DNA from 3 places in the Kitasatospora sp. NPDC008115 genome. Region 2 is predicted to be linked to each of the others. Evidence: riboswitches for the same ligand, from Rfam matches in the RefSeq annotation. Region 2 holds a riboswitch; each other region holds the start of a gene.
What was found. Region 2 has a riboswitch for thiamine pyrophosphate ahead of thiO (glycine oxidase ThiO). Riboswitches for the same ligand answer to the same signal wherever they lie in the genome.
Positions count from the first base shown of each region.

Region 1: linked by a shared signal. The riboswitch ahead of thiC (phosphomethylpyrimidine synthase ThiC) and the one ahead of thiO (glycine oxidase ThiO) in region 2 are both predicted to bind thiamine pyrophosphate.
Region 3: linked by a shared signal. The riboswitch ahead of ACFZBX_RS02525 (purine-cytosine permease family protein) and the one ahead of thiO (glycine oxidase ThiO) in region 2 are both predicted to bind thiamine pyrophosphate.

Region 1 is NZ_JBIBHU010000003.1:212,708-222,748, reverse strand. It holds gene ACFZBX_RS05395 (class I adenylate-forming enzyme family protein) at 1-210, opposite strand, end outside; gene ACFZBX_RS05390 (glycosyltransferase) at 260-1,000, opposite strand; gene ACFZBX_RS05385 (3-oxoacyl-ACP synthase III family protein) at 997-2,010, opposite strand; gene ACFZBX_RS05380 (SPFH domain-containing protein) at 2,092-3,618, opposite strand; gene ACFZBX_RS05375 (hypothetical protein) at 3,744-3,950, opposite strand; TPP riboswitch at 4,113-4,247, shown strand; gene thiC (phosphomethylpyrimidine synthase ThiC) at 4,243-6,075, shown strand; gene ACFZBX_RS05365 (VOC family protein) at 6,482-6,874, opposite strand; gene ACFZBX_RS05360 (hypothetical protein) at 7,099-8,439, shown strand; gene ACFZBX_RS05355 (hypothetical protein) at 8,527-9,714, opposite strand.
Region 2 is NZ_JBIBHU010000013.1:101,126-111,166, forward strand. It holds gene ACFZBX_RS18285 (hypothetical protein) at 1-703, opposite strand, end outside; gene metF (methylenetetrahydrofolate reductase [NAD(P)H]) at 827-1,741, opposite strand; gene ACFZBX_RS18295 (polyprenyl synthetase family protein) at 1,930-3,036, shown strand; gene thiE (thiamine phosphate synthase) at 3,135-3,809, opposite strand; gene ACFZBX_RS18305 (Rv2175c family DNA-binding protein) at 3,806-4,171, opposite strand; gene ACFZBX_RS18310 (NAD(P)/FAD-dependent oxidoreductase) at 4,231-5,463, opposite strand; TPP riboswitch at 5,547-5,659, shown strand; gene thiO (glycine oxidase ThiO) at 5,651-6,814, shown strand; gene thiS (sulfur carrier protein ThiS) at 6,811-7,032, shown strand; gene ACFZBX_RS18325 (thiazole synthase) at 7,036-7,833, shown strand; gene pknB (Stk1 family PASTA domain-containing Ser/Thr kinase) at 7,961-9,739, shown strand; gene ACFZBX_RS18335 (molybdopterin-dependent oxidoreductase) at 9,778-10,041, opposite strand, start outside.
Region 3 is NZ_JBIBHU010000001.1:564,634-574,674, reverse strand. It holds gene ACFZBX_RS02555 (aminopeptidase P family protein) at 1-251, opposite strand, end outside; gene ACFZBX_RS02550 (PP2C family protein-serine/threonine phosphatase) at 378-1,913, opposite strand; gene ACFZBX_RS02545 (bifunctional DNA primase/polymerase) at 2,671-3,327, shown strand; gene ACFZBX_RS02540 (DUF5926 family protein) at 3,576-4,562, opposite strand; gene ACFZBX_RS02535 (ATP-binding protein) at 4,770-5,330, opposite strand; gene ACFZBX_RS02530 (glycerophosphodiester phosphodiesterase family protein) at 5,602-6,450, opposite strand; gene ACFZBX_RS02525 (purine-cytosine permease family protein) at 6,545-7,996, opposite strand; TPP riboswitch at 7,990-8,138, opposite strand; gene ACFZBX_RS02520 (S1C family serine protease) at 8,321-10,041, shown strand, end outside.

The sequences.
Region 1 (10,041 bases), on a different contig from region 2:
GAGGGCGCGCGGGCCGGGGCGGACGGCGACGCCGAGGGTGTCGCCGTCGCGCAGGCCGCGGGCGCGCAGGGCGACGGCGTAGTTGTCGGCGAGGGCGGCGAGTTCGCCGCGGCGGATCCGCACCCGGGTGCCGCCGAGCCTGGTGTGGCGCAGGACGGCGGGGCGTTCGGGGTGGACGGTGCGCAGGGCGTGGGCGAGCCGGTCGAGCACGGGGTGTCCTCGGGTTTCGGCGGATCGGGGCCAAGGCGGGCGGCGGGGGTCAGCGGACGTCGACGGCGCGGGGGCCGGCGCCGCGCTCCAGGTACCAGCGGGCGGTGCCCACCACCCCGTAGGCGCGGATCCGCCGGGTGGAGTTCTGCACCACCATGTCGCGGCGGTGGACGATCGCGGTGGTGTGCCGGCGGATCCGGTTGATGAACATCCGGTCGGTCGGGGATGGGCGGCGCGGCATGCCGCCGACCGCCCGGTACAGCTCGGCGGTGATCGCCATGTTGTTGCCCGCGTGCATCCGGTACGGGGTGAGGTAGCCGTGCCGGCGCCGGTGCGCGGGCCGGATCCGGCCGAAGAACGCGCCGAGCGCGACCAGCGTCAGGAAGACGGCGCGCCCGGCGGGCCCGTGCTCGTCGCGGCGGGCGGTGACCCGGCCGCAGACCAGCCCGCCGCTGTCGAGCAGCGCGGCCCGGGCGGCGGCGGTCCAGCCGGGTTCGGGCAGGCAGTCGGCGTCGGTGCGGGCGAGCAGGGCGGCGCCGTGCGCGATGGCGTGCCGGAAGGCGGTGTCGACGGCGGATCCGACGCCCTTCTCCGGTTCGACCAGCACCTCGACCGGGAACGGCGCCCGGGCGGCGAAGGCGCGGACGGCGTCCACGGTGCCGTCGGTGGAGCCGTTGTCGGCGACCAGCAGGGTGAAGTCCCGGTCCCGCTGGACGGCGAGGGCGTTCAGGGTGCCGGTGATCCTGGCCTCCTCCTGGTAGGCGGGGACGATCACCCAGAGCTCGGTCACGACGCCTCCCAGACCATCGTCATCAGGCTGACACCGCCGCCGAGGCCGACCATCAGCACCTTGTCGCCGGGCTCCAACGTCCCGTGTATTCGATCGAGTTGGAGTCCTATCGTGGCACTGGCGACATTGCCGACCTCCGGCACGGTGACCACCAGTTTCTCCTCCGGGACCCCGGTGACCTCGACGAACCGCTCCAGGTAGGGGACGGTCACCTGGTGCACCAGCACCCGGGCGTAGTCGTCCCAGCCGAAGCCGGTGCGGGCCGCCACCCGGGTCAGGATGTGTCGGCCGGTCTTCTCGAACACCTCGCGCAACTCCGTGCCGCCGCCCCGGAAGTAGCTGTACTCGTCGCCGCGCGGGTGGCGCGAGCCGCCGCCCGGGATGCCGCCGGTCCGCCAGTGCTCGGAGGCGGTCTCGGTCTCCACGTCGAGGATGCCGCCGCGCCGTACGGCCTCGACGACCACGGCGGCGCCCGCGTCGCCGAAGGTGTAGCCGGCGAAGCCCTCGCGGAACTGCTCCGCGCCGCTCGGGTCGCGGCGCATCGCCCGGCTGGGCGTCTCGCCGGTGACCACCAGGGCGCGCCGGGCCCGGCCGGCCAGGATCATCGCGCGGGCCAGGTCGATCCCGTTGAGGAAGCTGTTGCAGGCGTTGCTGACGTCGAACGCGTGGGCGCGGGAGCCGAGTTCGGCCTGCACCAGATGGGCGGTCGCGGGCTCGGCGACGTCCCGGGTGGCGGAGGCGAAGAGCAGCAGGTCGATGTCGAGCGGGTGCAGGCCGCGGGCGTCCAGGGCGCGCCTGGCGGCGGCCACGGCCAGCGTGGAGGCGTACTCGTCGTCGGCGGCGAAGTGCCGGGTGACGATGCCGGTGGCCTTCTCGAAGGTCCGCTCCGGCAGGCGCAGTCGGCCGCCGGCGGTGATCTCGTCCTGGAGCTGCCGGGAGGTCAGCCGGCGGGCGGGGAGCTGGGAGCCGACGGCGGTGATGCCGATCCGTGCGGTGGCTGCTGGATGCATGTGCCCATCGTCCGGTGCGCCCGGCCGCGGCCGCCTGAGTACGGGTACTCAGGCGGCCGGGACCGGGCTACCCAGAGCGGGTCAGCCCTGCTCGGGGGCCGGGCCGGTGAGGGTCGCGGGCACGGCGTCGACCGGCACGGCGTCCGCCGGTACCGCGTCCAGCGGGACCGCCTCCACCGCCGTGGGCGCGGGTGCGGCGGCCGCCGGGGCGGCGCCGTCCGGGCCGGCCGTGGAGAGCAGCCGGCGGGCCAGGCCCAGCCCGGTGCCGCCCATCGCGAGCGCCTTGGCGAACAACTCGCCCATCCCGTCGGCCCCGTTGAGCAGCACCATGTGCTCGACGTTGCCGAAGGACTCGGCGGCGGCCCGGACGATCTGCGGCCACTGCTCGGCCAACTCCTGGGCGACCACCGCGTCCTGGTTCTCGGACAGGGCGGTGGCCCGCGCCTTGATTCCCTCGGCCCTGGCCAGCCCGATCGCCCGGGCCGCCGCGGCGTCGGCCAGGCCGCGCGCCTCGGCCGCGGATGCCTCGGCCTGGCCGGCCGCGGTGGTCGCCTCGGCCTGCGCCAGACCGCGCAGCCGGGTGGCCTCGGCGTCCGCCTCGGCCGCGACCCGGACCCGGCTGGCCTCGGCCGCCGCCGCCAGCTCGGTCTCCCGGGCCTGCGCCTGGGCGGCCGAGATCCGGGCGTCGCGGGCCGCCTCGGCGCTGGTGCGGGTGTCGTACGCGCGGGCGTCGGCGGGCTTGCGCACGTCGATCTGGAGCTGCTGCTCCTTGCGCCGGGCCTCCAGTTCGGCGACCCGGGTCTCCTGGACCACCACCTCCTGCCGGGCGGCGGCGTCCGCGAGCGGCCCGGCCTGCCGGGTGCGGGCGGTGGCGGTGTCCATCTCGGCCTGGTACGAGGACTGCTGGATCTCGCTGTTGCGGGTCGCCTCGGCCTTGCGGGCGGCGGCCTCCTGCTCGGCCTCGGTGGCCAGTCGGTCCGCCTCGGCCTGGGCGATCCGGGCGTCCCGCTGGACGGCGGCGGCGTGCGGGATGGCGAGGTTCTTGATGTAGCCGGTCGGGTCGATGATCTCCTGGATCTGCAGGGTGTCGATGATCAGCCCGAGCTTCTCCATCTCCAGCCCGGAGGCGGCCCGGGTCTCGCCGGTGAGCCGTTCGCGGTCGCGGATCATGTCCTCGACGGTGAGCCCGCCGACGATCGAGCGCAGGTGGCCGGCGAAGACGTTGTGGACGCGCTGGCTGATCAGCTTCTGCTGGTCCAGGAAGCGGCGGGCGGCGTTGGCGATCGACACCTCGTCGTCGCCGACCTTGAAGATCACCACGCCCTTCACCCGGACCGGGATGCCCTGGGTGGTGACGCACTCGACGTTCAGCTCGGCCTCGTTGAGGTCCAGCGAGAGCCGCCGGACCCCTTGCAGGCCGGGGGTGACGAGGGTGCCGCGACCGGTGACGATCCGGAAGCCCAGACCGTCGCCGACCCCCTCGGTGCGGTGCCGGGAACCGGAGATGATCAGTGCCTCGTTCGGCTCCGCCACCCGCCACATGAGTTTGAAGAGCGTGATCCCGACGACCAGTGCCGCGGCGACCGCCCCGGCGACGATGTAGCCCATGGTCCAACTCCCCCTTCCGGCGCTGGAGAAGCGCCGATTCGGATTGTCCGCCCGGGCCGATCCGGGGGAAAGGGAAGTGACATGACGGACCGTCACAAGGTCGTCACCGGACGGTCATCGGCGCGTCACGGGCCGATCGGCGCCACGTACACCGTCCTCGGCGGCTGGTACTCGATCACCACCACCGGCGTCCCGACCGTCAGCCGCTCGCCCGGCACGGCCAGGTAGGCGAGGAACGCCTCGGTGCCCTGACGCTCCGGCACGTGCACCATCACCTCGCCGACCAGCCCCGCGCCAACCGCCCCGGTGACCCGCCCCGTGCTCCCGACCACGCCGGCCTCCTCGACTCGTCGACTACGGGGCCAGTCTGCCCGCAGAGGAGGCCTCCCGTCCCCCGTTCACCGTCCGGACCTCGGCGTTCCCCCTCCAGGACCCCCTCTGGACCTCCGGCGATCGGCTCGCTACGGTGTTGGACGTCATGCGCGGGCAACACCGCCTGCGGACGCGGGAGCTCGGAGCACCGGGCTGAGAGGGCGCTGAACGGGACGTCGACGGACGGACCGGAGGCTGCGTCGACCGCAGGAACCTGACCGGGTAATGCCGGCGTAGGGAGTTTGAGGTCCGATGACCACCTTTGAGGCACAGCCGCAGTCTGCCCGTCCGCAGTCCGGCGACGGGACCGCCGTCACCAGCGCGGGCACCGGCTACCCCACCCCGGCCTGGCGCAAGGCCCATCGCCAGGGGTCCCGCCCCGACCTGCGCGTGCCGTACCGCGAGGTCGTGCTCACCAACGGCAGGACCGTCCCGCTGTACGACACCTCAGGGCCGTACACCGACCCGGACTACGAGCCGGACGTGCGGCGCGGCCTGCCCGCGCTGCGCGACGCCTGGATCCGCCAGCGCGGCGACGTCGAGGAGTACGACGGCCGCGAGGCGCGCCCCGAGGACGACGGCATCAGGCACACCTCGCCGCGCGGCGGCGACCTGCGCAACCTCGACGCCGTCTTCCCCGGCCGCCCGCGCCGCCCGCTGCGCGGCCGTGACGGCGCCGCCGTCACCCAGCTCGGGTACGCCAAGCGCGGCATCGTGACCCCCGAGATGGAGTTCGTCGCCCTGCGCGAGGGCCTGGAGCCGGAGTTCGTCCGCGAGGAGGTCGCCCGCGGCCGGGCCGTCATCCCGGTCAACGTGAACCACCCCGAGGTCGAGCCGGCGATCATCGGCACCAACTTCCTGGTGAAGATCAACGCCAACATCGGCAACTCCGCCGTCACCTCCTCGATCGAGGAGGAGGTGGAGAAGATGACCTGGGCCACCCGCTGGGGCGCCGACACCGTCATGGACCTCTCCACCGGCCGCAACATCCACACCACCCGCGAGTGGATCCTGCGCAACTCCCCCGTGCCGATCGGCACCGTGCCGCTCTACCAGGCGCTGGAGAAGGTCGACGGCAAGGCCGAGGAGCTGAGCTGGGACGTCTACCGCGACACGATCATCGAGCAGTGCGAGCAGGGCGTCGACTACATGACGGTGCACGCCGGCGTGCTGCTGCGCTACGTGCCGCTGACCGCCCGCCGCAAGACCGGCATCGTCTCGCGCGGCGGCTCGATCATGGCCGCCTGGTGCCTGGCGCACCACCGGGAGAACTTCCTCTACACGAACTTCGAGGAACTCTGCGACATCCTCGCGAGCTACGACGTCACCTTCTCCCTCGGTGACGGCCTGCGCCCCGGCTCGATCGCCGACGCCAACGACGAGGCGCAGTTCGCCGAGCTGCAGACGCTGGGCGAGCTGGGCCGGATCGCCCGCGCCAAGGACGTCCAGGTGATGATCGAGGGCCCGGGCCACGTCCCGATGCACAAGATCAAGGAGAACATGGATCTCCAGAAGGAGATCTGCGACGAGGCCCCCTTCTACACCCTGGGCCCGCTCACCACCGACGTCGCGCCCGGCTACGACCACATCACCTCGGGCATCGGCGCCGCGATGATCGCCTGGTGGGGCACCGCGATGCTCTGCTACGTCACGCCCAAGGAGCACCTGGGCCTGCCCAACCGCGACGACGTGAAGACCGGCGTCATCACCTACAAGATCGCCGCCCACGCCGCCGACCTCGCCAAGGGCCACCCCGGCGCCCAGGCCTGGGACGACGCCCTCTCCGACGCCCGCTTCGAGTTCCGCTGGGAGGACCAGTTCAACCTGGCCCTCGACCCGGAGACGGCCCGCGACTTCCACGACGAGACCCTCCCCGCCGAACCCGCCAAGACCGCCCACTTCTGTTCGATGTGCGGCCCGAAGTTCTGCTCGATGAAGATCTCCCAGAAGATCCGCGACGAGCACGGCGACGGCGCCACCGCCGTCGCGTCCGGCTACGACGCCGATGCCCTGGCCGGCATGCAGGCCATGTCCGAGGAGTTCAAGGCCCAGGGCAACAAGGTCTACCTCCCCCTGGCCGACTGACGTCCGCGTCCGAAGCGCCGCCCCGAGTACCTTCCGGGACGGCGCTTCGTCGTTCTCGGCTCCGCCGTTCGTCCGCAGGCGGCGCGTGAGACGTCGCCCGGTCGGCGCGAGCCGCGCCGTGGCCCCGTTGGTCGACGGTGACCATGCGGTGACGGTGGCTCGGCAGTGCCACGAGGGCCACGTGCGTTCGGTCGTGTCGTCCGGGCGGCTCCCGGCCGGCGGCGAGTGTGGGGGAACACCGGGCGGACGAGTTCGTGGACATGGCCGATTCCCCCCGGAGCCGAGGCGGACGCAGCACCGGAAAAGAGCTTCCGGGATTGATCGTTCGCGCACCAGTGCCGCAGCCGTCGCCATCGGGTGGCGGTGGACCGGACGGCCCGGGCGGTTCCGGGAGGGGCGCGGCCGGTCAGGCGGCGTCCTCGGGGTACCAGCGGAGTTCGACGGTGTTGCCGTCCGGGTCCTGGACGTAGACGGAGGTGGCGTCGCCGCGGGCACCGTAGCGGGTGACGGGGCCCTCCAGGACGGTGAAGGCGCCGGAGTCGATGACCTCCTGCCAGTCGAGCGGGTCGACGGTGAGGCAGATGTGGTCGACGTTGGACTCGCCGCGCGGGCGCGACGTCAGGTCGATGATGGTCTCGGGGGTGATCCGGACGGACGGGAAGGGGGCCTTGCCGGCCCGCCATTCGTCGACGCGGACCGGCTCCAGCCCGAGCAGGCCGCTGTAGAACTCCAGCGAGCGCTCGACGTCGCCGACGTTGAGGACGAGGTGGTCGAAGGCCTTCACGCGGAGGGTGGTCATGGGTGTCTCCAGTCGGGGTGGCGGTCGGGCGGTGCGTCTTCCACGATCCGCCGGACGGCCACCGCGATCAAGGCCGTTTTTGTCGACTTGTAGGGAATGCCCGCTCCAAAAATTAGTTGGTTGACATTCCAACCTGGGGATCGGATAGTCTGCGGCCCGCGCGATGGGGGGAGCCCTAGTGCGCTCGCCGGGAATTGCGTCTATTTCGGACCATTGAGGTACATGTGAGAATTCGCCATGCGCTCATTGCCGCGGCGCTGGTCGCGTCGCCGATCGCACTGACCGCCCCCGCCGCCCAGGCGGCCGGCGGCGACCAGAGCCACAGCATCAGGCTGGACGGGCTCGCCTCCGTCGAACCCGGCGGCGGCTGGTCCGAGGGGTCGGTGACGGTCAGGAACGACACCGACAAGCCCTCCGTCGACCAGCACCTGCTGATCGTGGTCGGCTCCCAGTGGCTCGGCCCGGACCAGATCCTGGTGGAGTACGCCGACGGCGCCTCCGGCACGTGGCAGCCGGTGCCGATGAAGGCCCAGGACCTGGGAGGGGGGACCGGCGGCTACGAGGGCACCGCGGCCGATGTCACCGGTGCCGCACTGGAGCTGCAGCCGCACGCGGAGCGCACCTTCAAGCTGCGCTTCAAGGTGGTGCAGTCGAAGCACGAGGGCCCGGCGGTGGACATCGGGTTCGAGGCCTACCTCGGGCCCGCGCTGAGGCCGGACGGCCAGGTCAGGGAGCGGACGGCCGGTACCGGCCGGGTGGTCAAGGTGAACGGCCTCACCACGACCATCGAGGGGCTGCCCAAGTCGATTCCGGCGGACGGCAGGCCGCACCCGTTCAAGGTCTCGATCAAGACCGCCAACGGCTTCGACTGGCATCTCACCAAGGCCTCGTTCTTCCTCTGGGCGGGCCAGGGCGTCGGCTCGATGGACGGCCCGCCGGCCTGTGACGCCGAGGTGGACGTCCAGGACCCGAAGGACGGCAGCTGGCACCGGGTGGACCTGGGCGCGGTCGGCATGGTCGGGGGCTCCGTCGACGTGGCGAAGTGGGCGACCGGCCCGGTCGACAACAAGGTGCTCAACGCCCGGATCACCCTCGGGAAGAACTTCAGGCTCGACCCCTCGGACCCGTCGCTCAACTTCGGCTACTACCCGGGGGCCGGTCCGGTGCTCTTCTGGACCACCGAGCGGATCGCCACGACCCCGGTCGACGGCGCGCCCGACTGCGTGAACCCGGACGCGCCGGTGCCGACCACCACACCGACGCCGACCGCGACCGCGACCGCCAAGCCGACGCCGACCGCGAAGCCGACCGCGACCGCCAAGCCGACCGCCGCACCGAGCACCGCCGCGCCGAGCACCGTCGCCGTCGTGCCGGTGCCGACCGTCACGCCGACCGCGACCCCGTCGGTGGTCAAGGCCGTCGCCAAGCCCTCCCCGGCCAGGGAGGCCGCCGGCGAACTGGCCGACACCGGCTCCAACCCCGCCGTCCCGGCGGGCATCGCCGCCGCGCTGATCGCGGTCGGCGGCGCCGCCGTCGCGCTGGCCCGCCGCGCCCGTCGCGGCTGACCCGCCGCGGAAGCCGCACCGCCCCGGAAGGCCAAGGCCTTCCGGGGCGGTCGTCGTTCCGGCGCGCGGAGCCGGGGAGCCGGAGGATCAGGGGGCGGCCGGGACCGGGGGCCGCGGCTCGACGGCGGGGTCCTCCGGGGGACCGGCCTCGGGGTCCTGGTGGCGGCGGAACTCACCGAAGGTGACCACGACCACGCCGACGGCCGCGCCGCCCATCACCACCGCGAGCAGCACCCAGGTCCGGACGGAGTAGTTGTACTCGGCCGCGAACTCGACCGACGGGGGCCGCAGGAAGGCCATGTAGGTCGCCAGCGAGGACAGCTGGGTGAGGAACGGCGCGAACCAGAGCCGGTGCGGCAGCAGGAACGCGGCGATCAGGGTGAGCACGTCGGCGACGTAGAAGTAGCGGTCGTGCATGGACGGCAGCAGGAACGGCACCACGATCGCCGAGCAGGTCGCCAGCAGCACCACCAGGTCGTCGCTCAGCGCGACGTGTCCCTCGCCGCGCCGCCAGGCGGCCTGGCCGGCCCGGGAGAGGACGGCCAGGGTGACCAGCGTGAGCACCACCGCGCCGGCGATCATGACGCCCGCGGTGCGGATGTTCGCGGCCTGCTCGGCGGACGCCGGCTGGTCGATGAACTGGTACACCGAGGGCGCGTTCAGGGTGAGCTGCTGGTAGGTCCCGGTCTGCCGGGCGTAGACGGTGAGCAGCTTGACCGGGTCGGCGCCGAGCAGGACGGCCGGGACGTCCAGCGCGAGGTACACGCCGGGTATGGCGAGCAGGGTGTGCCAGGGGATCCGCCGGACGGCGAGCAGGACCAGCAGGAACGGGAGGACGAAGACGGTCTGCAGCTTGAAGGCCAGGGCGAAGCCGAGCATGGCGCAGGCCCACCAGGGGCGGTGGCGGAGCACGAAGTAGACGCTGCCGACGATGAACGAGGTGTAGATCGAGTCCGCCTGGGCCCACCAGCCGCTGTTGATGGCGACCGTGGGCAGCAGCAGTACCGCCCCGCCGGCGGCGATCGGCTGCCAGTCGTCGGGCCGCGGGTGGCGGAGGGCGACGATCCGGAAGGCGAAGAAGGCCAGGAGCAGGTCGAACACGATCGAGACGAGCTTGATTCCGGTGAGTGCCGAAAACGGGAGATAGGTGAGTGCCGCCAGGAGGTAGAGGTACGGGACGTTGTAATCCGAGAACCCCGATTCCTTGAGCGCCAGGAATCCGCCGTTCTCGTCCAGCGTCCGGTACCAGTGCGCCAGGAAGAACGTGAAATCCATGGACTCCCGGTCTGCCATCAGCCCGCGCACCGCAAGGCTCATGGCCACCAGTCCGGCAATCACGGCAATACGGACAATGGGGGGCTGAAGCCCCGTTGTCACGCTGTTTTCGGACGTGCCGGACTTCCCCCCGGTTTGGTCCATGTCAGTTCTATCCCTCTCGAACAAACGGAGGGCGATCCAGATGCACCCCCCCGGCCAGGGGGCACATTAAACCGGAGGGAATTGGCGGACGGCCGCGCGGGGGTCGGCTGGTTCGTGCTCGGAGGTCGTCGGTGCAGGTCAGTACGGGCGCGGCGGAGAGGGGGTGCGAGGGCGCCGGTCAGG
Region 2 (10,041 bases):
GATAGGCGGCGTAGGGGTCGGGCTGCTGCTGGTAAGTGCCGTAGGGCTCCTGCTGGGGGTAGCCGCCGTAGCCCTGGTCGTAGCCGAAGGCCGGCTGCTGCTGGTCGGGCTGCCACTGCTGCTGTTGCTGCTGGTCGTAGCCGTACGACTGCTGCTGCTGGTAGGCCTCGGTGTAGGCGTCCTGCTGCGGGACCGCCTGCTGCTCGTAGTACGCCGACGCGTACACGCCGTCCGCGGCCAGCTCCTGCATCTCGAACGCCGCGGTCTGCTCGACGGCCGACTCCTCCGCGAGCGCCACCGCCACCGGTGCCGGGGCCTCCTCGACCTTGCCGACCTCGCCGACCTGCTTCACCGCGACCGCCGTCGCGGCGACCGCCGCTCCCCCGCCGGTGAGCGCGCCGAGCAGCGGCACCTTGGCCAGCGGCCCGGGCAGACTGCCGTCCGCCGCGCGCAGCGACCACCCGGCCGCGTACCCGCGCTTCACCGAGAGCGTCACGAAGGTCTGCCCGACCGCGAACATCGCGGCGCCCGCGCCGATCACCGGCACGGAGCCCGCCGCCATCCCGCCGGCCACCGCGAGGAAGCCGGCCAGGGCGAGGCCGCGCCAGTGCAGCGGTGCCCGGTTCTGGAACAGCAGCTCGGCGACCAGCCAGAGCGCCACCACCGCCAACGCGGCGTACAGCAGCAGGTATCCGATGCCCATCCCGCCCGCTACCTCCCAGTCGCGTGCCCGCGCCCGCCGCGCGTGTGCGGCGACTGTACCGGTTCAACGGCCCGGGTACCGCATCGCGTTCCCGCCGCGGACGGGAACGCGATGCGCCGCAGATCAACGCCGGTGCAGGCCGAGGTTCTGGTAGATCTCCAGGGTCGCCGTCGAGTGGTTCAGCGTGATGAAGTGCAGCCCGGGGACGCCCTCCGCCAGCAGCCGCTCGGACATCGCGGTGGCGTGCTCCATGCCGATCGCCCGCAGCGCCGCCGGGTCGTCGACCGCCGCGCGCAGCCTGGCCTCCAGGTCCGGCGGGAAGGCCGAGCCGCTCAGCTGCGGGAACCGCTCCAGCTGCTTGGCGTTGGTGACCGGCATGATCTCCGGGATGATCGGCGTCTCGCAGCCGGCGGCCACCACCCGGTCGCGCAGCCGCAGGTAGTCGTCGACCTCGAAGAACATCTGGGTGATGGCGTAGTCGGCGCCGGAGCGGACCTTCGCCACGAAGTGCCGGATGTCGTCGTCCCAGTTGGTCGAGCGCGGGTGCATGTTGGGCGAGGCCGCCACGCCGACGCAGAAGTCGCCGATCCCCTTGATCAGCTCCACCAGCTCGTACGCGTAGGTGACGCCCTGCGGGTGGCTGATCCACTCGCCCATCGGGTCGCCGGGCGGGTCGCCGCGCACCGCGAGGACGTTGCGCACACCCTGGTCGGCGTACTGGCCGATGATGTTGCGCAGCTCCGCCACCGAGTGGTCGACGGCGGTCAGGTGGGCGACCGGGGTGAGCGTGGTCTCGGTGGCGATCCGCCCGACCATGTTCACCGTGCGCTCCCGCGAGGAGCCGCCGGCGCCGTACGTCATGCAGACGAAGTTGGGGTCGAGCGGTTCCAGCCGCCGGATGGCGTCCCAGAGCTTCTGCTCACCGGCCTCGGTGCGCGGCGGCATGAACTCGAACGAGAAGGACCGCTTTCCGGCGGCCAGGAGTTCGCGGACCGTCTGCGCGCGGTCCGGTCTGGTCGAAGCGATACCGAGTGCCATGATGGCAGGTTAGCCGTCGGCGCAAGGGCGCGGACAACTTGGTCCCAATTCCTGAGACGCCGGATGGACGAGTGGTGGACTCCGGGCGAACGCCGGGCGGCGCGACCGGCCGGAGCCCGTGCGTACGGTTGTTCCCCTCCACCCCGGATACGCTTGCGCTGCACCCCAGCTACCTCCGGAGCCCCATCGTGACCTCGTCCAGCCACCGGCCGGCCAATCCGATTGACGTGGAGGACGTGCGCGAGCGCGTCAACGCCGCCCTCGCCGGCTTCATGGACGGCCAGTCGGCCCTGCTCGGCAAGGTCTCCCCGCAACTGGAGCCGGTCACCGAGGCACTGCGCGACTTCCTGCTCGACGGCGGCAAGCGACTCCGTCCGGCGTTCTGCTACTGGGGCTGGCGCGGCGCCGGCGGCTCGGCGAGCGGCGAGGGGATCGCCAGGGCGGCGGCGGCCCTGGAGCTTCTCCAGGCCAGCGCGCTGGTGCACGACGACCTCATGGACCGCAGCGACACCCGCCGCGGCCTGCCCTCCGTGCACCGCCGTTTCGAGGCGATGCACCGCGAGCGCGGCTGGCGCGGCGACCGCGAGCAGTACGGCGCCTCGGCGGCGGTGCTGCTCGGCGACCTGCTGCTGATCTGGTGCGACGAGCTCTTCCTGAACTCCGGCCTCGACCCGGCGGCCGTGCTGGCCGCCAAGCCGATGTTCGACCTGATGCGCACCGAGGTCATGGTCGGCCAGTACCTGGACGTGCTGGAGCCGGTCGCCGGGGACTCCACCGACCAGGGCGCGCTGGAGCGGGCGCAGACCGTCCTGCACTACAAGTCGGCCAAGTACACGATCGAGCGGCCGCTCCAGGTCGGCGCGCTGCTGGCGGGCGCCCCGCCTCGGCTGGTGGAGGCCTACGGGGCGTTCGGCCTGCCGCTGGGCGAGGCGTTCCAACTGCGGGACGACCTGCTCGGCGTGTTCGGCGACCCGGCGGTCACCGGCAAGCCGGCCGGCGACGACCTGCGCGAGGGCAAGCGGACGCTGCTGGTCGCGCACGCCATGCGGGGCCTTGCGGCTGCCGAGGCGCGGCACCTGGACGAGCGGCTGGGCGCACCGGACCTGACCCCCGAGGAGGTCGCCGGACTGCGCAGGCTGGTGGCCCGCAGCGGCGCGCCGGAGCGGGTGGAGCAGCGGATCGAGGAATTGCTGCGGCAGGCGCTGACCGCACTGGAGGCGGCCCCGCTGGCGGACCCGCGGGCCCGCGAGACGCTGTTGGCGCTGGCCGAGGCCGCCACCGTCCGCAAGTACTGACGTCCGCTAGTACTGAAATCCGCTAGTACTGACTTCCGCGAGAACCGACCCGCCCGCGCGGAGCACGGGGCGGGACGGACGGCGGCGGCCCCGGTCGCTCAGACCGCGCGCAGCCGGCGGGCGAACTCGGCGGCCGCGGCCCCCGGGTCCTCCGCGGCGGTGATGGCCCGGACGACCACGACCCGGCGGGCGCCGGCGGCCAGCACCTCGTCCAGGTTGCCGAGGTCGATGCCGCCGATGGCGAACCACGGCCGCTCGGTCCCGAGCTTCGCCGCGTACTCGACCAGGCCGAGGCCCGGCGCGTGGCGGCCCGGCTTGGTCGGGGTCGGCCAGACCGGGCCGGTGCAGAAGTAGTCGACGCCGGGTTCGGCGGCGGCCGCGTCCACCTCGGACTCGGCGTGGCAGGAGCGCCCGATCAGCACGTCCTCGCCGATGATCGCCCGGGCGGCGGGCACCGGCAGGTCGTCCTGCCCGAGGTGCAGCACGTCCGGGCCGGCCGCGTGGGCGACGTCGGCGCGGTCGTTGACGGCGAGCAGCCTGCCGTGCCGGCGGCAGGCGTCCGCGAAGACCTCCAGTGCCGCCAGCTCCTGCCTGGCCTCCAGGCCCTTGTCCCGGAGCTGGACGATGTCCACGCCACCGGCCAGCGCGGCGTCCAGGAACTCGGCGAGGTCGCCGCGCTCGCGCCGGGCGTCGGTGCACAGGTACAGCCGCGCGTCAGCGAGCCGGGCCCGGCGGTCGGTCACGGCCGGGCCGGTCGCGGCCAGGTCGGTCACAGCGCCATCGCCTGGGCGCGGCGCTTGACCTCGGTGGCCCGGTTCTCCCAGAGCGCCTGGACGGGGGTGCCGGGCAGCGACGGGTCCTCGGAGAACATCCACTCAAGGATCTCCTCGTCGCTGAACCCGCTGTCGCGCAGCACCGTCAGCGTGCCGACCAGGTGCTTCACCGGGCCGGTCTCGTCGATGAACGCCGCCGGGACCTGGAGCGACTTGTTGGGACCGCGGCGGACGGCGATCAGGTCACCCTTCTTGACCATGTTGCGGACCTCGGTGACCACCAGTCCCCACTTCTCCGAGATGTCGGGGAGGTACAGCCACGCGGGGACCAGGGCTTCAATCTTGGCTTCGATCTCACTCACAAGCACCAGACTGCCACCTCGGCGGCCCGCCGCGCACCAACCGGGGCCGCCGCCCGCCGCTACCCGGCGGCGAGCGCCGACTTCAGCGGGACCTCCGGGTCGGCGGCGCGGGCCGGGTCGAGCACGGCGCCGCGCTCGATCAGCCGCCGGCCCTGGGTGAGGTCGCGCGGCCGGTCCACCGCGAGCAGCGCGCGCAGGGCGCCGTCGCGCAGCCAGAGCACCGACCAGCCGGCGCCGTCCGGCGAGCCGCGCCACAGCAGCTCGTCGTCCGCGCCGTGCCGCCCGGCGTACTGCACCATCCGCCCGAACTGCTCGGACCAGAAGTACTGCACCGGGTCGTACGGCGGCGCGTCGGTGCCGAGCAGGGTGGCGGCCACCGCCTCGCCGGACTGCAGCGCGTGGTCCCAGTGCTGGACGGTCAGCCGGGTGCCGGAGCGCGCCGAGGGGTAGCTGACGCAGTCGCCGGCCGCGAGGACGCCGGGCACGGTGGTGCGCAGCCGCTCGTCGACCAGGACGGCGCCGGCGGCGTCCAGGGCGACCCCGGTGCCGGCCAGCCAGCCGGTGGCCGGGCGGGCGCCGACGCCGACCACCACCTCGTCGGCGGGCAGGTGCGAGCCGTCGGCGAGCAGCACCGCGCCCGGCTCGACGGCGCTGACGCCGGTGCCGCAGCGCAGGTCGACGCCGGCCTCGGCGTACCAGGCGGCCATCGCCCGGCCGACCTCGGCGGGCAGCACGCCGGGGACGGGCGCCGGGCCGGCCTCGACGACGGTCACCTCGCAGCCGGCCGCCCGGGCGGCGGTGGCCACCTCGGCGCCGATCCAGCCCGCGCCGACCAGCACCAGGCGCAGGCCGGGGCGCAGCAGGGCGCGCAGCGCGAGCGCGTCGTCGAGGGTGTGCAGCAGGTGGGCGCGCTCGGCGCCGGGCAGGGCGCGCGGCTCGGCGCCGGTGGCGATCACCAGCGCGTCGTAGGGCTCGTCCCCGGCGTCGGTGTGCAGCACGCCGCCCGCGCCGCCGGGGGTGAGGCCGGTGGCGCGGCGGCCGGGGAGCAGCTCGACGCCGAGCTGGTCGAAGTCGAGGTCGAGGGCGGGGTTGTCGGTCTTGCCGAGCAGGACGTCCTTGGAGAGCGGCGGCCGGTCGTACGGCGCGTGCGGCTCCTCGCCGACCAGCGTGATCCGCCCCTGCCAGCCGTCGCGCCGCAGCACCGCGGCGCACTGCGCCCCGGCCAGCCCGGCGCCGACCACGACCACCCGATCCGTCTGTCCCGTTCCGCTCAGCTCAGCCACGCCCGTCACTGTACTGAGCCCGGTCCGAGGTCTCCGGACCTAGGGCCCGCAGCAGGCGCCTTCAGGGGGCGCACCGCCCGGAGTTAAGGTGGGGGCACCATCGCGGGAGCCCGGCGGACCGGGCTGAGAGGCGGGCTGGCACGGCCTGCGACCGTCCGAACCTGATCCGGGTCATTCCGGCGAAGGGAGAACAGTTTTGACACGCCTGGTACGGGGCGCCCACGCCGAGGTGCTGGTCATCGGCGGTGGGATCATCGGACTCGTCGTCGCCTGGCGGGCGGCCCAGCGCGGACTGCGCGTCCTCCTGATCGATGCCCGGCCGGGCCACGGCGCCGCCGACGTCGCGGCGGGCATGCTCGCCCCGGTCACCGAACTCCAGTACGGCGAGGAGCCGCTGCTGCGCCTCGGGATGGCCTCCAACGAGCGGTACGCGGCCTTCGCCGCCGAACTCACCGAGGCGAGCGGCGGCCACGACACCGGCTACCGGCAGTGCGGCACCATCGCCGTCGCCCTCGACTCCGACGACCGCGCCGAACTGCGCGAGCTGCACGCCTTCCACCAGCGGCTCGGCCTGGACTCCCAGTGGCTCACCGGCCGCGAGGCCCGCCGGCTGGAGCCGATGCTCGCCCCCGGCGTGCGCGGCGGCCTGCACGTCGGCGACGACCACCAGGTGGACGGCCGCCGACTGGCCGGGGCCCTGCTGCACGCGTGCGAACGGGCCGGCGTGGTGGTGCACCGCACCGAGGTCACCGAGCTGCTGGTCGAGCAGGACCGGGCGACCGGCGCCCGGCTGGCCACCGAGGAGACCGTCACCGCCGACCGGGTGGTCCTCGCGGCCGGATCGCGCAGCCACCTGCTGCCCGGCCTGCCCGCGGGCGTGCTGCCGGCGATCCGCCCGGTCAAGGGCCAGGTGCTGCGGCTGCGGGTGCCCGAGGCGTACCGGCCGTTCCTCTCCCGCAACGTGCGCGCCGTCGTCCGCGGCGGCCACCTCTACCTGGTGCCGCGCGAGAACGGCGAGCTGGTGGTCGGCGCGACCACCGAGGAGCAGGGCTACGACACCACCGTGACCGCCGGCGGGGTGTACGAGCTGCTGCGCGACGCGCACGAGCTGGTCCCCGGCATCACCGAGCTGCCGCTGGTGGAGACCGGCGCCGGGCTGCGCCCCGGCTCGCCGGACAACGCGCCGCTGCTCGGCCCGACCGCGCTGCCCGGCCTGGTCGCCGCCACCGGCCACTACCGCAACGGCGTGCTGCTGACCCCTGTCACCGGCGACCTGGTGGCCGAGTACCTGGCCACCGGCGACCTGCCGGAACTCGCCCGCCCGTTCTCCCCCACCCGATTCACGAAGGTCCCGGCATGAGCCCCCGCACCAGCGACATCCCCCTGAGCGTCAACGGCGAGCCCCGCGAGGTGCCCGCCTCGACCACCCTGGCCGAGGTGGTCGCCACCCTCAGCCAGGCGCACTCCGGCGTCGCCGCCGCCCTGAACGAGGCCGTGGTGCCGCGCGCCGAGTGGCCGCGCACGCCGCTGTCGGCGGGCGACCGGATCGAGATCCTCACCGCCGTCCAGGGAGGCTGACCGATGGCCGACGACCTTCTCACCATCGCCGGGACGTCCTTCTCCTCCCGGCTGATCATGGGCACTGGCGGCGCCCCCAGCCTGGAGGTCCTGGAGCAGGCGCTCCGGGTGTCCGGCACCGAGCTGACCACGGTGGCGATGCGCCGGGTGAACGCCGGCACCCAGGGCTCGGTGCTCGACGTGCTGACCCGCAACGGCATCCGGGTGCTGCCCAACACGGCCGGCTGCTTCACCGCCGGCGAGGCCGTGCTGACCGCCCGGCTGGCCCGCGAGGCGCTCGGCACCGACTGGGTGAAGCTGGAGGTGATCGCCGACGAGCGGACCCTGCTGCCGGACCCGATCGAGCTGCTGGACGCCGCCGAGACGCTGGTCGACGACGGCTTCACGGTGCTGCCGTACACCAACGACGATCCGGTGCTGGCCCGCAAGCTGGAGGACGTCGGCTGCGCGGCGATCATGCCGCTGGGCTCGCCGATCGGCTCCGGCCTCGGCATCCGCAACCCGCACAACTTCCAGCTGATCGTGGAGGGCGCGGGCGTCCCGGTGATCCTGGACGCCGGCGCGGGCACCGCCTCGGACGTCGCGCTGGCGATGGAGCTGGGCTGCGCCGCGGTGATGCTGGCCTCCGCCGTCACCCGCGCCCAGGACCCGGTGCTGATGGCCGACGCGATGCGGCACGCCGCCGAGGCGGGCCGGCTGGCCCACCGGGCCGGCCGGATCCCGCGCCGCTTCCACGCCGAGGCCTCCTCCGCCATGGCCGGCCGCGCCGACCTGGACACCCGCGAGCACCCGGCGTTCTAGCGCCAGGGGCGGGCCGGACAGCTCGTCCGACCGTCCTCCCGGTGTCACAAACCGGGCACAGAGCGGCCCCGGGGGCGGTGTCCCCCGGGGCCGGCGAACCGCCACGCCCTAGACTCGCCGGGTGGACATGGCATTGCGCGACCCCTTGATCGGTACCCTGCTCGACGGCCGGTACCGGGTCGAGCGGCGGATCGCCGCCGGCGGGATGTCCACCGTCTACCAGGGCACCGACAGCCGCCTCGACCGGACCGTGGCGCTCAAGGTGATGCACCCCTCGCTGGCCGGCGACACGGCGTTCACCACCCGCTTCATCCGCGAGGCCAAGGCCGTCGCCCGGCTCGCCCACCCCAACGTGGTCAACGTCTTCGACCAGAGCGCCGACGGCGCGCACGTCTTCCTCGCCATGGAGTACGTGCCCGGCGGCACCCTGCGCGACCTGCTGCGCGACCGCGGCGCGCTCTCCATCCGGGCCGCCCTGGACATCCTGGAACCGGTGCTCGCCGCCCTCGGCGCCGCCCACCGGGCCGGGCTGGTGCACCGCGACGTCAAGCCCGAGAACGTGCTGATCACCGACGACGGCCTGGTCAAGGTGGCCGACTTCGGCCTGGTCCGGGTGCTGAACACCGCCGACGGCGCCACCACCTCCACCACCGCGACCGCCGGCACCGTGCTCGGCACCGTCTCCTACCTGGCGCCCGAGCAGATCCGCCCGGGTGCCGAGACCGACCAGCGGGTGGACGTCTACGCGGCCGGCATCCTGCTGTACGAGATGCTCACCGGCTCCCGTCCGCACACCGGCGAGAACCCGGTCCAGGTGATGTACCGCCATCTGCACGAGGACGTCCCGGCGCCGTCCGCCGCCGTCCCCGGCGTGGCGCCCGCGCTGGACGCCATAGTGGCGGGCGCCTGCGCCCGGGACCGCGCGCACCGCCCGTACGACGCGGTCGAGCTGCTCGCCGCCCTCCAGCGGGTCCGCCGCGGGCTCACCCCGGCCCAGCTGGACGCCGAGCCGCCCGCCTCCACCCGCCCCAGCCCGCGCCACCCCACCGGCGAGGCCACCTCGGTGCTCACCCCGGTGCTGCCGCCGGCGCCCCCGGTCGAGCGCACCAGCGTGCTGGACGTGCCGCCGGACGTGATGGACCAGCTGCTCACCGAGCCGCGCCCGTACGACGAGCCGGCCCCGGTGCGCGCCCCGCGCCGGCGCCCCCGCTCCACCACCCGTCGGCTGCCGCGCGGGCCGCTGATCTGGACGGCCGTCATCACCGCCGTGGCCCTGCTGGTCGGCGGCGCGACGTACGCGATCTCCGGCGCGGTGTACGGCACGGTACCGGGCGTGCTCGGCAAGAACCGGACCGAGGCGGAGCGCATCCTGGACGCGGCCGGCATGCACGGCAAGGTCTCCGAGGTGTACAGCGAGTCCGTCCCGGTCGGCCAGGTGATGGCGGCCGATCCCGGGGTCGGCACCCGGACCAGGAAGAGCGACGCCGTCACCCTCACCGTCTCGCGCGGGCCCAAGCGGATCGCCGTCCCCGACGTGGTCGGCCGCCCGTCCGCGCAGGCCTCCTCGGCGCTGACCGGGGCGCACCTGACGGCCGGCACGGTGACCGAGACGTACAACGACGGCGTCGCCGAGGGCTCGGTGATCAGCAGTTCGCCGGCGGCCGGGCAGCAGGTGCCGGAGAACACGCCGGTGGCGCTGGTGGTCAGCAAGGGCATGGTGCCGGTGCCGGACGTCACCGGGATGTCCAAGGAGGCCGCGGAGAAGGCGCTCCAGGCGGCCGGGTTCACCATGCAGAGCAGCGGGGTCAACCTGTTCGGCACCGGCAAGGTGACCGGCCAGTCCCCGGCGGCGGGCGAGCGGCGCCAGCAGCGCACCGTGGTGACGGTCAGCTTCCCGTTCCTGTAGGCGTTCCCGTAGACGTTCCCGCAGGCCCGGGGCGCCCGCTACCGCAGCGGGCCGTCGCCGGGCTCCTCCTGGTGGGAGTAGCGCTGCTCGCGCCACGGGTCGGCCCGGTTGTGGTAGCCGCGCTCCTCCCAGAAGCCGCGCCGGTCGGCCCGCATGTACTCGATCGCCCGGACCCATTTGGGGCCCTTCCAGGCGTACAGCCGGGGGACGACCAGCCGGACCGGGAAGCCGTGTTCGGCCGTGAGCGCCTCGCCGTCACGGTGGGTGGCGAGGAGGGTGTCGGGGGCGGCGAAGTCCTCCAG
Region 3 (10,041 bases), on a different contig from region 2:
GGGACGACCAGGCGCTCGCCGGGGAAGGCGGCGGACAGCCCGGCGCGGCGCTCGGCGGCGTACGGGGCCTGCGGGACCGGGGCCAGGCCGTGCAGCTCGGTGTCCGCCCAGCCGGACTTCATCGAGGCGGCCAGCTCGTCGGAGACCTCGGAGTAGAGGCCGTTCTTGCGGCCCTTGAACTGCTGCGGTTCCTCGTCGCCGCCGACGGCCTCGGGGTTCTCGGCCACCGCGGGGGTGCGGTCCTCGGTCACGTACGTCGCCTCCTTGCGCGTAATGCCGCCCGGGGCGCGTCGGATCGCGACACAGGTGGGCGGCCGTCCGTCCATGGTACGGACGCCCGGCCGCTCACCCGTTCGGACCTCGGCCGCGTGGCCGGGCTACTCGAAGCGTGCCGCGAGCAGCATCAGGTCGTCGGTGGCCGGACCGCGCCCGGAGCGGGCCGCGTCCAGCTCCGCCGCGACCGCCACCAGGTGGGCGCAGAGCCGCTCGGGGTCGATCCGCACGTCGCGCGGGGCGTCGGCGGCGGCCCGGCGCAGGTTGGCCTGCCCGGCGTGCAGGGTCGGGCCGAAACGGCGGGCCAGCCCCTCGGTGTAGAGCACCAGGGTGTCGCCGCGCTCGGCGGTGAACTCGACCCCGGGCGCCTCCCAGCAGGAGAGCACGCCGAGCGGGGCGGAGAGCGAGGTCTCCACGAACTCGGCGCCGTACCGGGTGACCAGCACCGGCGGGCAGTGGCCGGCCCCGGCCAGGGTGATCCGCCGGCCCTCCGGCTCCACCCAGGCGTAGACGGCGGTGGCGGTGCGGGTCGGCTCGGTGGTCTTCAGCAGCAGTTCGAGGTCGCCCAGGACGGACACCGGGTCCTCGCCCTCCAGCACCGCGTACGCCCGCAGCGCGGCCCGCACCCGGCCCATCGCGGCGGCCGCGCCGGGGGCGGAGCCCGGTCCGGCGCCCGGACCGTCGCCGGAGACCGAGCCGACGGTCAGGCCGACCGTGCCGTCCGGCAGCGGGATGGCGTCGTACCAGTCGCTGCCGCAGGAGCGGTCCAGGCCGGCCGGGACGAGCCGGGCGGCCAGCCGCAGGCCGGCGGGCCGGGGGAGGCGGTCGGGCAGCAGGCCGCGGCGCAGCGCCTCGGTGGTGCGCCGGACCTTCGCCGCGTCGATCTGCTTGGCCAGCAGCGGGGCGGCGACGCCGGTGTAGCGGCGGGCCAGCTCGCGCTGGCGGTCGGTCGGGCCGCCGGGCTCGTCGTAGAACCAGAGCGCGGCGGCCAGCGGGCCGTCCTCCTCGGTGGCGAACGGCAGGCCGTAGCAGCCGCCGAGGCCGAGGTGGCCGGCGAGCTCGCGCAGCCGGGCGCCGATCGCGGGGTCGCCGACGAGGTCGTGCGACCGCACCTCGGCGGGCCGGTCGTGCTCGCGCAGCAGCCGGGCGAGCAGGCTCTGGTCCGGCGGGACGGTCTCCAGCGCGCCGAGGCAGGCGCGGTCCAGGCCGAGGCCGACCGGCTGGCTGGGGCCGCCGCCGGGCAGCGCGGTGACCAGCAGGGCGCGGTCGGCGCCGAGCAGCGCGGCGCCGGAGGCGAGCACGGCGTCGAGGGTGGCGGACAGACCGCGGGCGCGGGCGAGCTGCTCGGTGTGCTCGTGCAGGCTGGTGAAATCGGACAGGCGTCCGGCCAAACGGTCCTGCACTCCGGCGGGGGCCAAGGCGGCCACGGCGGGTTGGGCGCCGTCGGGTGCGCCGGGGGCGCCCGCGGCGCGGCCCGCGCCCTCGCCGCCGTTCGGGAGCTCACCGGGCGCTCGGCCGTCCGGGCGGGCCGCGGGCGCGGCCGGATCGGGGAAGCCCGGCGGGTCGAGCACGGAGAGCCCGCTGGTGCCGCCGGCCTCGGCCGGCTCCGATGACGTCGACGGTGGGTGGGACTCGGTCATGCCGCCACTCCTGACGCGGTGGTGCGTGTCACGCGGATCATGCGGAACCCCCAGGTACGGCCGTTTGGAGCGAGCACGGCCAAAGGGCGCGTTTCGCCTCGATTCGCTACTACTCGTCATTGATCGACAGCAATGCCACCACTTCTACACAGGCCATTCGGGGCATGTCCAGAGTCATGACAAGGCTGGTCAAGGCTGGTGGCCGGTCGCGCGCCGTCGCGGGCCCGGTCCGGGGGCGCGTTCCGTTTCGCGCGCGCCGGTCGGTCGCGCCGCGGTCCGTCGGGACGCGGCGCCTCCGCCCGCCGGGCATGGAGCGGCCGGTGAGCGGGCAGAACCGGGGGGACGGCTCCGGCGGCCGTCCGGATCGTATGCCCCTGGCGCCGGCCGGCCGGGTCGGCCGGAAGCGACTCACTCGTACGGTGGAACCAACCGCGGCCGGGCGGCGTCCATCCGGTCGCATACGGGATTCTCGTTCCAAGGGCTGTTCTATTCCGCAGCCCTTTCACATCGTGCTCCACCGCGTGCTCCAGGCCCGCGCCGTTGTCCGCACCGCCGTCCGTACCGCCGCCCGCCCCCGCCCCCGCCGCCCGGCCCAGGCCCGGCCCCGGTCCCGGTCCGTTCTCCGGCCCGGCCCGGCTCCCGGGCGGATCCCTCCGTCCGGTCCGCGGGCAGGTCCGGCGTCCCCGGACGCGGTGGCGGCCGGTTTGGCGACCGCGGGGCGGAGCCACCGAGCGGTCACGGAAAGGAACGGGTGCCAATGCGCGACAACCCACTGCGCGAAGACCCGAGGAGCCGGCCGGCGGCCCGGGCGGCCCGGCTGGCCGGGGCCCTGACGGCGGCCACCGGGCACCACTGGCCCGTCGTCCCCGGTACCGTCCTGCTCGCCGGCGGACACTGCTCCTGCGGCGAGCAGGACTGCCCGGTCCCGGGCGCCCACCCGCACGACCCGCCGCTGCTCGCGGCCACCACCGACGCCCGGATGGTGCGCTGGTGGTGGGAGCGGCGCTGCCCGGACGCCCCGGTGCTGGTCGCGACCGGCCGGGCGGTCTGCGCGGTCAGCCTGCCGGCGACGGCCGGCGCCCGCGCGCTCGCCTACCTGGCCGCCCTGCGGCTGCGGCTCGGCCCGGTGCTGGCGATGCCGGACCGCTACGCCATGCTGGTCGCCCCCTGGTCGCTCGACGCGCTCGGCGAGGTGCTCGTCCAACTTCCCTGGGTGCCCGGATCGTTGCGCTACCACGGGGCCGGCGGCTTCCTGCCGCTGCCGCCCGGCGGCGGGGACGGTGACCGGGTGCGCTGGGTGCTGCCGCCCCGTCAGGGTGCCGACGGCGGCGTCTGGCTCCCGCAGGTCGAGCCGTTGCTGGGCGAGTTGGTGGCGGCGGCGGTCCAGCTGGACAGCGGCCGCTCGGCGTACTGACGTCCCGTCGCCGGCCTACTGATCGGGCACGGCCGACCGGTCCCGGCACGGGATGTCCGGAAAACAAAAGATCCGGCCGCTGGCGACGGGGGATGCACCAGCGACCGGACTCTTTAGACAGTAACAAGGATCCGCGCCCGCGCCAATTTCCAAGAGGCCCTCGCAGCCCGGAAATTGCGGGTCACGGGCGCCAATGTGACGCGTATCACGTTCGATCCGCCGGATGTGCCCGGCGTTCCGTCCCGCCTTTAGTTCAGGGTGACCTGACGGTTCACCAGGTTGGCGCGGGCCCGCCGCTCGTCGGCGGTGAGCGGGGCCGGGTCGGCGAGCGTCGCGGCGAGCCGCTCGGCGAACTCCGCGGCCGGCTTCTCGCAGTCGGCCGCGGTCATCCCGAGCGGCAGGTCCCAGACCGGGACGGTCAGGCCGTGCGCCCGGAAGGAGCCGACCAGCCGGGTGTCCGGGCCGATCGCGGACTGCTCGGCGGCGGTCAGCCGGGCCAGCGCGTCCAGCAGCCGCTCCTCCGGCACCGTCATCACCCAGCGCAGGTGGTTCTTCTCCGGGGTGCCGCACCAGTAGGCCGAGTCGACGCCGGCGAGCTTCTCGGTGGGGATCGCCGAGGCGTTGGCGCGCTCCAGCGAGGCGGCCACCTCGCCGGTCGCGGTCTCGGCGTCCTCCAGCCAGAACTCGAAGCCGGTGTGCACGGCCGGCTCGAAGGCGGCGGCGGTGTCCAGCAGGTCCTGCAGCCGGCGGCCGCCCGGCACGGTCCGGCGGGCCGGCACCGGGGTGCCCGGCTCGGTGGCCAGCGCCAGCTCCAGGGCGTCCGCGAGGTCGCGGCTCAGGTCGCCGGAGGACGACTGGGTCTGCAGGCCCAGCAGGATCGAGCCGTCCTGGCGGCGCAGCGCGGGCCAGGCCAGCGGCAGCACGGTGGCCAGGGTGACCGACGGCACCTCGCCGGCGGCGGTCTCGGCCACCCCGGCGGCCAGCGTCAGCGGCACGGTGGCGGCGGGCACCAGCTCGCGCAGCGCCACCCAGTCGGCCTCGCCCGGCAGGCCCTCGAACGGGCGGTGCACCAGCTCCTGGACGGCGTGCGAGGCCTCGCGGCCGTGGCAGGCCTTGTAGCGGCGGCCCGAGCCGCAGGGGCAGTTCTCGCGGGCCCCGACCACGGGGATCTCGCCCGTGGCGACGGGGGTGGACTGGCTGCGCTGCGGCGCCTTCTTGGCGGCCTTCTTGCCCATGGTGCGGCTCTCCCGGGAACGGTGGTGTTGTGCTCCCGGCAGCCTACTGACGTTCCTCCGGCGCGTGGGCGTGCGCCGGGGCGCGGGGCGGGAGCGGGGGCGGGCCCGCCGTGCCCGCTGCCCGGGCGCGCCGCGGGTGCCCTGCCCGCCGTCCTGCCGTGCCGTCCTGCCGCGCTGTTCGCCGCGCTGATCGGGTCGTGGTGGCCGTCAGCCGCCGGTGCGCCGGGCGTGCCGGGCCCGGGCCGGCAGGGCCGCCCACACGGTCACCTCGCCGGGGGCGTCGCGCACGCCCCAGTCGCTGGCCAGCTGGTCCACGATGCTCAGCCCGCGGCCGCCGTGCGAGGTCAGCGAGGGGCTGGACGGCGACGGCCGGGTCTGCGCCCCGCCGTCGGTGACCTCCAGGGTGAGTACGCCGTCGGCGTGCATCTGCCAGCGGACCAGGACGCCGCCGGCGTCCTCGCCGCCCTCGCCCGGTGCGGTGGCCGGCCCGCCGGTCCGGGACCGTCCGCCGACCAGCAGCGGTCCGACGACCCCGGCGCGGGCGCCCCGGTCGAGCGCGGGCAGTGGCCCGAGCGGACGGGCGTAACGACAAGCGTTGCTCAATAGTTCGGAAAGGATCAGAACAGCATCATCAATGACCGGTTCCGGTATCTCGCGGTCTCCTAGATCTCGACGCAGTCGGCGCCGTGCGACCCCGACACTCGCCGGGCCGTGCGGCACTGCCATGGTCGATGAAGTCGGCACTTCACGCGCCACCATCAACGCCACCCCCGGACCTCCTTCAGCGTATGCCGAGGGATGGATGCCCCTTGGCAATACGTCGGAAACGACCGCACGGCGATCCCGCGCGGACATTTCAGGCCCGTCCACCGTCGGTGCGCGACAGGTGATTCGCTGCTCACCCTCCGTCGTGAAACTGTATGAATTGCGACAGAAATCGTTGCCGAAAGGTTTGAGTCCCTACCAAGACGGTCAACGGCCGGTGGTGGTTGAACGGTTCACCACAGCGGTACCACGAATCACGCCATGACCACCGGGCTCAGCGGCCGAGCTGGGCCAGGACCTCGGCCGGGCGGTTGGTGATGATCGCCGACACCCCGAGCTCCAGGCAGAGCTCGACGTCGGCCGGCTCGTCCACGGTCCACACGTGCACCTGGTGGCCCAGCTCGCGCAGCCTGGTCACCAGCCCCGGCCGGGCCCGCACCAGCTCGATGCCCGGACCGGCGATCCGCGCCCCGCCCGGCAGCGGCGCGCCCGGGCGCAGCCGTCCGCGTAGCACCAGGCCGCGCTCGAACAGGAACACCCGCGGGTACTGCGGCGCGGCGGCCGCCACCCGGGCCAGCGCGACGGAGGAGAAGCTCATGATCCGGGCGTTGACGCCGTGGCCCCCGGCCGCCGTCCCGCCGCCGGCGCCGCTCCCGCCGCCGATCCCGAACCGCTCCAGCACCCGCAGCAGCTCGGACTCCACCCGGCCGCGGAAGCGCACCGGGTGCTTGGTCTCGATCGCGAGGTCCACCGGGCGCCCGCAGTCCACGACCAGCTCCAGCAGGCTCTCCAGCCGCAGCACCCCGCGCAGCTCCGGGTCCTCGCTCGGCCGGCCGGTCTTCCAGGCCCCGAAGTCGTGCGCCTCCAGCTCCGCCAGCGTCATCGCGGAGACCGTGCCCCGGCCGTCCGAGACCCGCCCGATCCGCCGGTCGTGCACGCAGACCAGCTGCCCGTCGGCGGTCACCCGCACATCGCACTCCAGGGCGTCCGCCCCCTCGGCGAGCGCCCGGCGGTAGGCGGCGAGGGTGTGCTCGGGCAGGGCGAACGAGGAACCGCGGTGGGCGATCACCTGGACGGGCGGCGCGGTGCGGGCCGTCGCGGGCGAGACATCGGGGCTGGTCACGCCCTACACGATAGGACGCGGACATGACGCGCAGGCGAAGACGGCCCCAACCCGAGGGGCCGTCTTCGCCTCCGCGTCCGGGGCCGGGCGGGCGTCAGCGCGCGGCGGCGGACCGGTCCCGGGCGAGCGGGGTGAGCGCCCAGGTGGCCAGGGCCGGCACCAGGAAGCCGAACAGCGAGGCCGAGGTCCACTCCTGCGGGGTGAAGTGCAGCGCCTCCTGCGCGGAGGTCCAGAGGTCCGTCCACCAGCCGGCCACCGCCGTCGGCGCGATCAGCTGGTAGGTGGCGAAGCCCAGTGCCCACGGCAGCAGCATCAGCCACCGGGACGGCGCGTCGGCGGAGAGGTTCCAGCCGCGCCGCCCGGCACCGAGGAAGTAGTCGACCGCCAGCACCGCGAACATCGGCACGAAGACCGAGCCGATCAGGCCCAGGAAGGCGTAGTAGGACTCGGTGAACTCGGTGATCTGCAGCGCGAGCACGGTGATCAGCACACCGGTGCCGCCCGTCAGCACCCGGCGGTCGACCTTCGGCAGCAGGTTGTGGATCGACATCGCGGTCGAGTAGACGTTGGCGAAGGACTGGTCGGTCTCGCGCAGCACCAGCACCAGCAGGAACAGCCAGCCGGCCCAGACGCCGAGGAACGAGTCGAAGATCCGCTCCGGGTCGCCGTCCGCCTGGAGCAGCGCCATCAGCCCGAGCACGTAGCACCAGACCTGCGCGATCGTGTAGCCGGAGAAGCTGCCCCAGAACGCCGCGCGCGGGGTGCGCGAGTGCCGGGTGTAGTCGGCGGCGAGCGGCACGAAGGAGATCGACACCGCGATCATCGCGTCGGTCGCGGGCAGGAAGCCGTGCCAGTTGCCCGCGCCCGGGTCCGGGACGCCGTGCCGGCCGAGCTGGACGGTGAAGTAGACCATCGCGACCGCCACCGCGGCGGCGACGAAGCGGCGCAGCACCGCGATCGCGCCGAGCGGCCAGATGGTCAGCGCGGTGGTCAGCGCGCCGGCCAGCACGACGAAGACCCAGCGGTAGCCCTCGGTGCCGACCACGGTCTGCGCGCCGAGCGCGATCGTCAGCAGCTCGTAGACGCCCCAGCCGACGCACTGGACGATGTTGAGCACCGTCGGCACGTAGGACAGCCGGGTGCCGAACAGCCCGCGCAGGTTCGCCATGGCGGGCGCGCCGGTCCGGGCGCCGATCAGGGCGGCCACGCCGAGCATCGCGGTGCCGACCACGGTGCCGGCCACGATCGCGGTCACGGCGGCGGCCAGCGACAGCTCGCTGCCCTTGGCGCCGAGCACGGTCGCGGCGGTGGTGAAGCCGATCAGCGAGACGCCGAGGTTCATCCAGAGCGCGAAGTGGTCGCGGAAGCGCAGGGTGCGGGGCGGCTCGGTGTCCAGCACCAGCGGTGCCTCGGTGCGGCCCGCGGGCTCAAGGACGGCGGTGGCCGCGCCGTGGGAACCGGCGGCGGCGCCCGAGGCGTCCTGCCGAGGGGGGACGCCCGGGGCCGCGGGCGCGCCGGAGGACGAGGATGACGAAGCAGGCGGCATGGCCGATTTCTCCCTACGCCGGCATTACCCGGACAGGTTCCGGCGGTCTGCGCCCCCTCGACGGCCGTCCACGGGACTCCGTGGCATACGGTCGACCGGCGCACTCTCAGCCTGGTGGGTCCAAGCTCCCGCGTGTCAGTTCGGAGCGACAGGCTAGTCGGCCGCGGGGAGAACGCCAAGGCGGGCGGGGTCGCGCACGGCGCTGCGGCGGCCGTCGGGCCCGGCTAAGGATTCTTATGAGTTCTTCAGAAGGGTCCTTACGGCAATCGAATCGGGTGTGCGAAAAACTATGGTTGTTGGTCCTGTCAGCTATGGAGGTCGTCCGTGAGCACCGAGCGCGAGGTTGGGTCCACCGGGTCGCAGGGGGAGCAGCCCTCCGGCGGCCAGGGGGTGGTGGGTTCCGCTTCTGACGGTCCGGCGCAGCAGCCTGCGGCCGGCCTGCCGTCCTCCGCCCAGCCGGCCGCCGAGGCGGGCTCCGGCGGGTTCACGCCCACGCTGGCGTTCAGCAAGGTCGCCGCCCCGGAGCCGGCCGCCGCCCCGGCGCCCGCCCCGGCCGCCGAGTCCGGGTACCTCGACGCCCCGCCGCCGGTCCTGCCGCCCGCGCCCGCGGCCCCGGCCGCCCCGGTCGCTCCGGCGCCCGTCGCGCCCGTCGCCGCCCCGCACGGCGGCAACCCGTACGCGACCCCGGCCCCGGGCACGCCGGTGCCCCCGGCGCTCGCCGCGCACGACCCGTTCGCCGCCCCCGGCGCCCCGCAGGGCCCGGGCGCCACCGGCCGGCACCACCACCCGTTCGGCGCCGGCCAGCCGCTCGGCGGCTGGGGCGCCCCGCACGACATCACCCCCGGCGCGCCCGGGGCCCCCGGTGGTCCCGGCGGCCCGCTCGGCTACCCGGGCGAGTACCCCGGCGCGCCGCTCCCCGGCGGCCCGCGCAAGAAGCGCGGCGGCCTGATCGCCCTGGTCACGGCCGTCGCCCTGGTGGCCGGCGTGGCCGGCGGCGCGGTCGGCGTGGCCATCGCCGACCGCGACGGCGGGAGCGTCAGCGCCAAGGCCGGCCGCACCTCCACCACGGTCCAGGCCAACAACTCGCAGAAGAACGAGGCCGCCCCGGGCTCGGTCGCCGGCATCGCGCAGAAGGCGCTGCCCAGCGTCGTCACCATCAAGGCCCAGGGCAACGGCGAGTCCGGCACCGGCACCGGCTTCGTCTTCGACACCGAGGGCCACATCCTCACCAACAACCACGTGGTCGCGCCCGCCTCCAGCGGCGGCGGCAAACTGACCGTCAAGTTCGCCGACGGCTCCTCCTACCCCGCCTCCGTGCTGGGCCGCGCCGAGGGCTACGACGTCGCCGTCATCAAGCTCGACAACCCGCCCAAGGAGAAGCTGACGCCGCTGCCGCTGGCCGACTCCGACAAGGTGAACGTCGGCGACTCCACCATCGCCATCGGCGCGCCGTACGGCCTGGAGTCCACCGTCACCACCGGCATCATCAGCGCCAAGGACCGCCCGGTCGCCTCCGGCGACGAGACCGGCGCGCAGTCCTCGTACATGAACGCCCTGCAGACCGACGCCTCCATCAACCCCGGCAACTCCGGCGGCCCGCTGCTGGACTCCGGCGGCGGTGTGATCGGCATCAACTCGGCGATCCAGTCCAACGCCTCCAGCAACGGCCGGGCCGGCTCCATCGGCCTCGGCTTCGCGATCCCGATCAACCAGGCCAAGTGGGTCGCCGACACCCTGATCAAGACCGGCAAGCCGGTCTACGCCAAGCTCGACGTGCTGCGCAACGACGACTACAAGGGCGACGGCGCGCAGATCCAGACCCGCGACATCCAGGGCCAGCCGGCCGTCACCCCCGGCGGCGCCGCCGACAAGGCCGGCCTCAAGCCCGGCGACGTCATCACCAAGCTCGGCGGCAGCCCGATCGAGAACGGCCCGGCCCTGGTCAGCAAGATCTGGACGCACAAGCCCGGCGAGACCGTCGACGTCGAGTACACCCGCAACGGCCAGACCGCCACCACCAAGGTCACCCTCAGCGAGCGCGTCGG